4 regions of the Brevibacterium sp. 2SA genome follow, and region 1 is predicted to be linked to each of the others. Evidence: riboswitches for the same ligand, from Rfam matches in the RefSeq annotation. Region 1 holds a riboswitch; each other region holds the start of a gene.
The links. Region 1 has a riboswitch for thiamine pyrophosphate ahead of thiO (glycine oxidase ThiO). Riboswitches for the same ligand answer to the same signal wherever they lie in the genome.

Region 1 (2,198 bases):
ACTTCGCCGTCGACGGCGAGGGCCACCCCGAGGCGGCCGCCGTCGACCGGGGTGCCGTCCTCGCTCAGCTGCCGTCCGGTGATGTCCTCGACGAGGGTGCGGGCGGTCGTGCCCGCGGTGATGTCCCGGCGGTCGCCGTTGAGAGTGATGGTCATGATCCCTTCCTTGCTGTCAGCAGTGGCGCAGCAGGTGGCTGCGGTGATGGTGGCGGGTCGGCCTCGAACCGTCCCGGTGCCACGGCCTCGCGCGCACCGACGGGCAGCCACGCGGAGTCGGCGCCGAGGACGAGATCCGCGCCGAGGCGGGCGCCGAACGGTGCGAGGAGCACCCCGTGGCGGAAGTACCCGGTGGAGACGACGAGACCGGGGTCGCTGCGGCCGAGCAGTGGGAGGTCGTCGGGCGAACCGGGCCGGGCTCGCGCGGTGATCTCCGTGATCTCACACCCCAGGAGTCCGGGCACGAGCCGTTCGGCGTCGTGGAGGAGACGGTGGACGCCCTCGGCGAGGATGCCGGTCTGACCGTCCTCCCGGGACGTCGCCCCGAGGACGAGCTCCCCATCGGGCCGCGGCACGACGTAGACGGGCCGACCGGCGACGAGTCCCCGGATCGTGCGGGTGAGCAGCGGCGGCGCGTCGGGGTCCGAGCGGAGCCGGATGACATCGCCGTGGACGGCCCGCAGCGGCAGCGGCGGAGCCCCGGCGATCGCATTGTGCGCCATGCCTGCGGCGAGCACGACCTGATCGGCGCGGGCTCGGCGCCCCGAGGCGAGCACGACTCCGGTCGTCCGAGCCGGGGCTTCGCCGGCCGGTGACCCCTCCTCGCCGACCAGCCCTGTCACCCGATCCTCGATGACGCGGTCACCGAGGACGGTGAGCAGCGCGCGCGTCACCCGCCGGGGATCGATCGCATGATCGCCGGGAATGAGGACGGCCCCGCACACACCGGGAGCCAGGGCGGGTTCGAGGTCGCGGGCCCGGGATCCGGTGACCAGGTCGAGGTCGGAACCGGCCGCGGACTGAAGGGCGCTGAGTTCGCGCAGGGCCGTGAGATCCGCGCGGTCCCCGGCGCAGACGAGCGTGGCGGTCGTCGTCTCCCCGAGGTTGGCCCCCGAATCCCGGGTCAGTGCCGCAGTGAAGTCGGGGTAGAGGTCGGCGGAGACGCGCATGAGCGGAAACAGCGGAGTCTGGCCCCACGCGATCTCGGCGGCAGGGGCGATCATCCCGGCCGCGGCCGACGTGGCACCCGTGCCCGGGTGCGGATCGATGACGGTGACGGCCGCCCCGCGCCGGTGCAGCTCCCACGCCGTGGCCAGGCCGATGATCCCGGCGCCGACGACGATGACGTCCATGCGATTCTCCCTCCGGCGGCATGACCCGCATCAGGTGAGGCGGTCGGCACGAAGCCCTCTCAGCCTCCCAGCGAGGCTCCCGCGAACTCCTCTACTCTAGGAGCATGGTTCCCACGATGCCAACGTCTCCCGCAGTGCAAGACCCCGTCACCGCCCCTGCTGAGCACGCGGGCCACCCGGTCGACCGCGACGCCTCCGGGTCGGATGCCGCGCGGACCCGTGCGCTCGCCTCCGCCCGGCTCTACCTCTGCACCGACGCCCGCACGCAACAAGGCGACCTCGGTGAGTTCCTCGACGCCGCCTACGCCGGGGGCGTCGACATCATCCAGCTCCGCGACAAGGGTCTCGAAGCGCGGGAGGAGATCGCCGCCCTCGAGATCCTCCGCGATGCCGCGCGCCGGCATGGGAAGCTCTTCTCCGTCAACGACCGTGCCGATGTCGCCCTCCTCGTCGGCGCCGACGTCTTCCATGTCGGGCAGGGCGACCTGACGAGCGCGCAGGCCCGTACGGTGCTCGGCGACGACGTCATCCTCGGCCGGTCCACGCACTCGGTCGAGCAGGCGCTCGCCGCAGCCGCCGACCCGGAGATCGACTACTTCTGCGTCGGCCCCGTGTGGGAGACCCCGACGAAGCCGGGCCGCCCGGCCGCCGGACTCGATCCGCTGGCGGCGGTGAGCGGGAGGACGGAGAAGCCGTGGTTCGCGATCGGCGGGATCTCCGCCGGTGACCGTCTCCGGGCGGTGCAGGAGACCGGGGCGACGCGCATCGTCGTCGTCCGCGCGATCACCGAGGCGCCTGACCCCGCCGAGGCGGCCGCTCGGCTGCGCGCGCAGCTGACTTCCGCTGACCC
Region 2 (2,198 bases), on a different contig from region 1:
TCCGGCCATGATCGACCCGCCGCGGGAGACCATTCCGGTCACGCGGTCGGCGGTGAGCGGGACGTAGCGCAGCAGCACACCGGCGTGGACGGTCATGTAGTCGACGCCCTGCTCGCACTGTTCGATGACGGTGTCGCGGTAGATCTCCCAGGTCAGCGCCTCGGCGTCGCCGTCGACCTTCTCAAGCGCCTGGTAGATCGGCACGGTGCCGATGGGGATGGGGGAGTTGCGGATGATCCACTCGCGGGTGGTGTGGATGTCGTTGCCCGTCGAGAGGTCCATGAGGGTGTCGGCACCCCACTTCGCGGCCCACTGGAGCTTCTGCACCTCCTCGGCGATCGAGCTCGTCACCGCCGAGTTGCCGATGTTCGCGTTGATCTTGACGAGGAACGCCTTGCCGATGATCATCGGCTCGGATTCGGGGTGGTTGATGTTCGCGGGGATGATCGCGCGCCCGGCAGCGACCTCGGAGCGGACGAGTTCGACGTCGCACTGCTCGCGGATCGCGATGTAGCGCATCTCGGGGGTGATGATGCCCTGCCGGGCGTAGTGCATCTGCGTGACGGTGCGTCCGGGCTTCGCGCGCCGAGGCGTCCGGTCGGGCCCCTGCCACTGCTGGGAGGGTGCGCCGCGGCGGACGGCTGCCCGCCCGTCGTCCTCGATGAGGTGGCCGCGGGCCGCGTAGTCCTCGGTGTCGTCGCGGTCGGCGATCCACTCCGCGCGGTGCGGGGGCAGGCCCTGTTCGGGGACGGCGCCGGGCCCGACGGTGCGGTAGACGTGGACCGGCTCGTTGGGGCGGCCGTTCGTGTCGTCGAGGTCGATGCGGGTGACGGGCACGCGGATGCCGTGCTCACGGTCCTCGACCCAGGCCAGGGAATGGGTGGGGTACTGCTCGAGAGCGAAACCCGCGGGGGTGCTCGCGGAGTTCTCGGCCGGTGCCGTCGGGCGCGGGGCAACGGTGGGACGGGTGGTTTCTGGGGTGGGCGCAGTCATCTGCGATCCTCTCTTCCTCCGCCGGTATCAACCGGATCAGGTTCAACGGTCTCGAGCGGTCTCAGCTCGATCTCAGCCCTCTTCCGAAGGCCCCCGTGGGGTCACACAACGACTATCACGGTGTGGGCGCCGCCACAAAATCACCCGCGGCAGGTGTTCACTGCGCGAGACGGTGGACGCGCGGTCGCCCGATTTGGTGCCTCAGTTTCAGCGTGCCCAAGTGGACGCGCCCCAGTGGGTGTGCCCCGGTGGACGGGCTCCTGCCGACGTGCCTCGGTGGACGTGCCCAGCGGACGCGCCCTGGGGGAAGTACCCCAGTGGGCTCGCCTCGGATTCCTGCGCACGCTGGACGCCTGCGGCATCGTGCCTGCAGGCCTGCTTCCACGCGCATTGTGCGTGCGCGCCCCGCTCGCTGCGTCATCGTGCGTGCAGCATCGCGCCTCGGCGGACGCACTCCCGCGACTTCGCTGACGGGGTGTCTGCGGGCGTGCGCCGGTGCTCGTCCTCGGGGTGCTCGTTCAACGGCGAGCGTGAATATCGCCGCCTCGGCGAATCTGCCGGCGCTCGTTCAACACGGAGCGTGAATATCGCGTCTTTGGGGACGCGATATTCACGCTTCGTGTTGAGTGAGACTCAGGGGTGAGTGAGGCTCAGGGGTGAACGAGGCGCTGCGTTGAACGAGCAAGCGCTCGCCCCCTGTGTCGGCTCCCGCAGGCGCGGCGCCTCACGCCCCCTGGAGGAACGTTTTCGCGACCGCGCCGAGCGCGACGACGTCGCTGATCGCGCACATCTCCCGCGCCGAGTGCATCGAGTAGAGCGCCGGTCCCACATCGACCGTCGTCATGCCCATGCGGGTGGCCGTCAGCGGTCCGATCGTCGACCCGCACGGCACCGAGTTGTTCGAGACGAAGTCCTGGTACTCGACCCCGGCGGCTGCACAGGCGCGGGCCCACGTCGCCGTGCCGACGGCATCGGTGGCATACCGCTGCTGGGCGTTGAGTTTGAGCAGGGGCCCCGCACCCAGGCGCGGACGCACGTGCGGATCGTGGCGTTCGGGGTAGTTCGGGTGGGCGGCGTGTCCGGCGTCGGAGGACACGCACACCGAGGCGGCCAGTGCGGCGAGGTAGTCACTGCGGTTCGCCTCGGGGAAGAGGGCGGCGACGATCCGCTCGGTGACGTCGGAGAGGAACGGCCCGCTCGCGCCC
Region 3 (2,198 bases), on a different contig from region 1:
TCGAATCCGGTGACGCCGCCGGTGTCCTCGTCAACCTCAGCGCCAACGCCGATGTCATCATCGTCGGCGCCCGCGGACGCGGCGGCTTCATGGGCCGCATGCTCGGGTCGGTCTCGACGGCCCTGCCACCGCACGCCCACTGCCCGACGATCGTCGTCCCCCGCCATTCGGCGCACCGCGGGGACACGAGCGGCCCGGTCGTCGTCGCCGTCGACGGGTCCGAGGGCGCGCGGATCGCGATGTTCACCGCCGCCGAGGCGGCCGCTTCGCGCAACGCCGATCTGGAGATCGTCACAGTGCTGCCGTCCGGGGAGGAATGGCTCTACTGGTACCCGGAGCTCGAACTCGGCGGTGACGTCGCCGATCGCCGGCAGCGGCAGATCGAAGCCGAACTCGACAAGGACGCCGAAGAGCTGCGCAGCCAGTTCCCCGGACTCCAGGTGTCCACCTCGGCGCTCATCGGCGATGCCGCAGTGCTGCTGTCGGCGGCGACGAAGACCGCGCAGCTGACCGTCCTCGGCACTCGGGGTCGCGGAGCCGTGAAGTCCGCTCTGCTCGGATCGGTCTCCCGCGGGGTCCTCCACCATGCCGAAGGCCCGGTCATGGTCGTCCCGGCCTGAGTCCCTCCCCCACCGCACCTGACGATCCCCGGCCCCGCAGACGCGCGGTGCCGGGGATCGTCAGGTGTTGTACAGTGGAGCGCACACGACAGGGGAGCGCCGCCAAGGGCGCTGAGAGTGCAGATGACGCTGCAGACCCTCGAACCTGATGCGGCTAGCACCGCCGAAGGAAGTCGAGACTCTTCTACCCCTCCTTGAGACACGAGGAGGCGCTATGCCGAACACCACCACGCCCGGTTCCCGCTCGACGACGGCACCGGCATTCACCCAGGCCCCGCCGACGAAGAAGTGGCGGGTCGTCGACTACGTCGTCACCGCGGTCCTCGGCATCGCCGTGGGCCTGATCTTCTGGGTGCTCGCCGCCAGCTGGAAGGGCATCGAACTCGCCTTCCAGGCGTTCCCGCCCTCGATCGGCCTCATCGCCGGCCTCTGGGTGCTCGCCGGACCGCTCGCCGGGGCGATCATCCGCAAACCCGGGGCCGCGCTGCTGTGCGAACTCCTCGCCGCCGCCGTCGAAGGCGTCCTCGGCTCCCACTTCGGGGCGACGGTGCTGCTCTCGGGCTTCCTCCAGGGCCTCGGTGCCGAACTCGTCTTCGCCGCCTTCGGCTACCGGAAGTTCACCCTGTGGGTGACCGCGCTGTCCGGACTCGTCGCCGCGGCGTTCATGGCCGTGAGCGAGAACATCCTCTACAACGCCGAGTGGCAGTTCGACTTCCAGCTCGCCTACGCGGTGTGCGCGATGATCTCCGGCGTCGTCATCTCCGGCATCGGCGCCTGGTACGCCTACCGCGCGATCGCCAAGACCGGGGCGCTGAGCTCCTTCGCCTCCGGCCGCGTGCGCTGATGGGCCTGCCGATCCGCGCCCACGGATACTCGTGGCGGCACGCCGATCGGGACAGCCTCGCCGTCGGCCCCGTCGACCTCGACATCGCCCCAGGTGAGAAGGTTCTCCTCCTGGGCCCGTCGGGGGCGGGGAAGTCGACGCTCCTCCATGCGATCGCCGGGGTCCTGCCCACCGAGGCCGGGGAGTCAGGCGGTGAGTTCCTCGTCGGCGAGGCCGCGCCCGACCCCCGCCGAGGTGTCACCGGGCTCGTCCTCCAGGACCCGAATTCGCAGGTGATCTTCTCCCGCATCGGTGACGATGTCGCGTTCGGAATGGAGAACCTCGGTCTGCCCGCCGAGGTGGTCGACGCGCGGATCGACGCCTCCCTGGCCGCCATGGGCCTCGACCTTCCCCAGTCCCACCCCACGGCGGCACTGTCCGGGGGCCAGAAGCAGCGGCTCGCGCTCGCCGGGATCCATGCGATGGCACCCGAGGTCATCGTCCTCGACGAGCCGACGGCCAACATCGACCCCGTCTCGGCGAGGGCCGTCCGCGATGCCGTGCTCACGGTCCAGGAGTCCACTGCGGCGACGATGATCGTCGTCGAGCACCGGGTGGGCCTGTGGAGCGACGACGTCGACACCGTCATCGTCCTCGGCCGCGCCGGCATCGTCGCCCACGGCACCCCTGATGAGGTCTTCGGTGATCCGGCACTCACCGAGGTGCTCAAGGCCACCGGGATCTGGCTGCCCGAA
Region 4 (2,198 bases), on a different contig from region 1:
TCGGCATAGCTGCCCGGTCCGGCGGCACCGGCCGCTGCGGCTTCGCCGGCGACGGCGAAGTGGGCGTGGGCGGCGACGACGGCGGTGAACTGTTCGAACGCCGCGAGTCCGGCCGGCCCCGCACCGGAACTCGAACCGGCCGGCGGCACGGCGGCGAGGTAGGCGGAGGTCACGGCACCGAGCGAGCACCCGGTGCCGATGACGAGCGGCATGAACTCATGGCCCCCGTCGACACGGGCGATGTGATCGACGCCGTCGATGTGGGCGACGATCGCGTCGCGTCTGCCCGAGACGGCGACGATCGCCCCACTGGTCCGTGCGAGCTCGGCCGCCGCGGGGAGGACGGCGTCGACCTCGTCGGTGGATTCGACGCCGCGCCCGCCGGCCCCGGCTCCTGCCAGGGCCGCGATCTCCGAGGCGTTGCCGCGGATCGCGGTCGGGCGATCGGCGGCGGCCCGGCGGATGCGGGTGGTGCGGTGGTCGACTGCGCCGATGCTCACCGGGTCGAGCACCCACGGAGTCGAGTCCGCGGTGACGGCTCCGATCGCGGCGTCGGCGGCGAGGAACTGCTGGTTCGTCGCGGTTCCGAAGTTGACGAGCAGACCGCCGGCGAGGTGCGCGAACTGTGCGGCGTCGGCTTCATGGTCGAGCATCGCCGGGGACGCACCGACGGCGAGCAGCACGTTCGCGCTGAACTGCTGCACGACCGTGTTCGTGATGCATTGGATGAGCGGATTCGCCGCGCGCAGACGTGCGTGCGCCGACGACAGATCGATGTCAGTCATGACGATCCCTTCGCTAGCATGGCCCAGATCAGGTTCGATGGGTGTCCTCTCAGCCCGGCGCGACTGCCGCCGGGCACCCCATGTCATTGCCCATGACTGTACCAAAATCGCCGAGGCGGGGGTGAGGTGGGGTCACCCCCTGACCTCGCCCCCGCCTCGGCGCTGGTGGAGCAGACCTCACCCCCTGCCGACGTACCGCTGTCCGCGCCGGCTGACGGCGTCGATGACGACGGCGGTGAGGAGGACGAGGGCGGTGATGATCTGCTGCATATCGGAGTTGAAGCCGATGAGGTAGAGACCGTTGTTGATCGCGCCGACGACGAACGCCCCGAGGACCGCGGCCCACGCCGACCCCCGCCCGCCGAAGAGGGAGGTGCCGCCGATGACGGCCGCGGCGATCGCGTTGAGGAGGTCCTGGGTGCCCACGAGCGTCGACCCGGCGTTCGTCGTCACTCCGGCCTTGACGAAGCCGAAGAGGGCGGCGAGGACCCCGGCGGTCATGAACACGCTGATGCGCACCCACGTCACCCGGATGCCGGCGCGCCGGGCGGCTTCGACCTTGCCGCCGACGGCGTAGATCGAGCGTCCGTAGCGGGTCTTGCGCAGCACGAGGTCGATGATGATCGCGATGACCATCATGAGGAAGAACGGCAGCGCGAGTCCGAAGTCCTGGTTGACGAGGATGAGGAAGCCGAAGACGATCGCCGCGAGGACGACGATGCGCACGATGACGGCCGTCCAGCTCGGGCTGTCGAGGCCTGCGGAGTGCCGACGCAGCTTCGAATGGATGATGCCGGCGGCGAAGCCGATGACGGCGATCGCCCCGAAGACGTAGGCCCAGAACGCCGGGAAGTAGTAGCTGGCGAAGTCGAAGACGAACGTATCGGCCATCGAGAGGTTCTTCTGGGTGCCGAGCACCGTGAGCGTGAGCCCCGTGAACGCGAGCAGACCGGCAAGGGTGACGACGAACGCGGGAATCCCGACGACGGCGAAGAACCAGCCCTGGATCGCCCCGATGACGAGGCCGAGCAGGAGGATGATCGTCACCGCGATCACCGGCGGGACCCCCTGCCGGACGACGAGGACACCGAGCACCGAGGCGGCGAGACCGCCGAGCTGGGCGAGCGAGAGGTCGATCTCGCCGAGGAGGAGGATGAGGTTGATCCCGAGTGCGAGGATCGCCAGGTAGGCGACCTGGGTGGAGAGGTTGACGAGATTCGCCGGTGAGAGGAAGTTGCTGTTCGCCGACTGGAAGACGATGACGATGACGACGAGGGCGAGGATGACGGGGAACGACCCGAGCTGGCCTTCCCGGATCCGGCGGACGAACGTCCGCACGAGCCCCTCGTCGGAGATCCGCTCGTCGGTGATGAGGGAATTGCGGGTCATCGGCGCTCACCCCTCCGCGCGGCC

Region 2: linked by a shared signal. The riboswitch ahead of thiC (phosphomethylpyrimidine synthase ThiC) and the one ahead of thiO (glycine oxidase ThiO) in region 1 are both predicted to bind thiamine pyrophosphate.
Region 3: linked by a shared signal. The riboswitch ahead of FFS20_RS08000 (ECF transporter S component) and the one ahead of thiO (glycine oxidase ThiO) in region 1 are both predicted to bind thiamine pyrophosphate.
Region 4: linked by a shared signal. The riboswitch ahead of thiM (hydroxyethylthiazole kinase) and the one ahead of thiO (glycine oxidase ThiO) in region 1 are both predicted to bind thiamine pyrophosphate.

The regions. Positions count from the first base shown of each region.
Region 1 is NZ_SCMW01000006.1:30,819-33,016, reverse strand. It holds gene thiS (sulfur carrier protein ThiS) at 1-155, opposite strand, end outside; gene thiO (glycine oxidase ThiO) at 152-1,348, opposite strand; TPP riboswitch at 1,339-1,441, opposite strand; gene thiE (thiamine phosphate synthase) at 1,465-2,198, shown strand, end outside.
Region 2 is NZ_SCMW01000095.1:874-3,071, forward strand. It holds gene thiC (phosphomethylpyrimidine synthase ThiC) at 1-993, opposite strand, end outside; TPP riboswitch at 990-1,100, opposite strand; gene FFS20_RS17555 (M18 family aminopeptidase) at 1,718-2,198, opposite strand, start outside.
Region 3 is NZ_SCMW01000016.1:7,088-9,285, reverse strand. It holds gene FFS20_RS08005 (universal stress protein) at 1-620, shown strand, start outside; TPP riboswitch at 701-809, shown strand; gene FFS20_RS08000 (ECF transporter S component) at 835-1,464, shown strand; gene FFS20_RS07995 (ABC transporter ATP-binding protein) at 1,464-2,198, shown strand, end outside.
Region 4 is NZ_SCMW01000022.1:46,012-48,209, forward strand. It holds gene thiM (hydroxyethylthiazole kinase) at 1-785, opposite strand, end outside; TPP riboswitch at 773-876, opposite strand; gene FFS20_RS09775 (ABC transporter permease) at 963-2,174, opposite strand; gene FFS20_RS09780 (ATP-binding cassette domain-containing protein) at 2,171-2,198, opposite strand, start outside.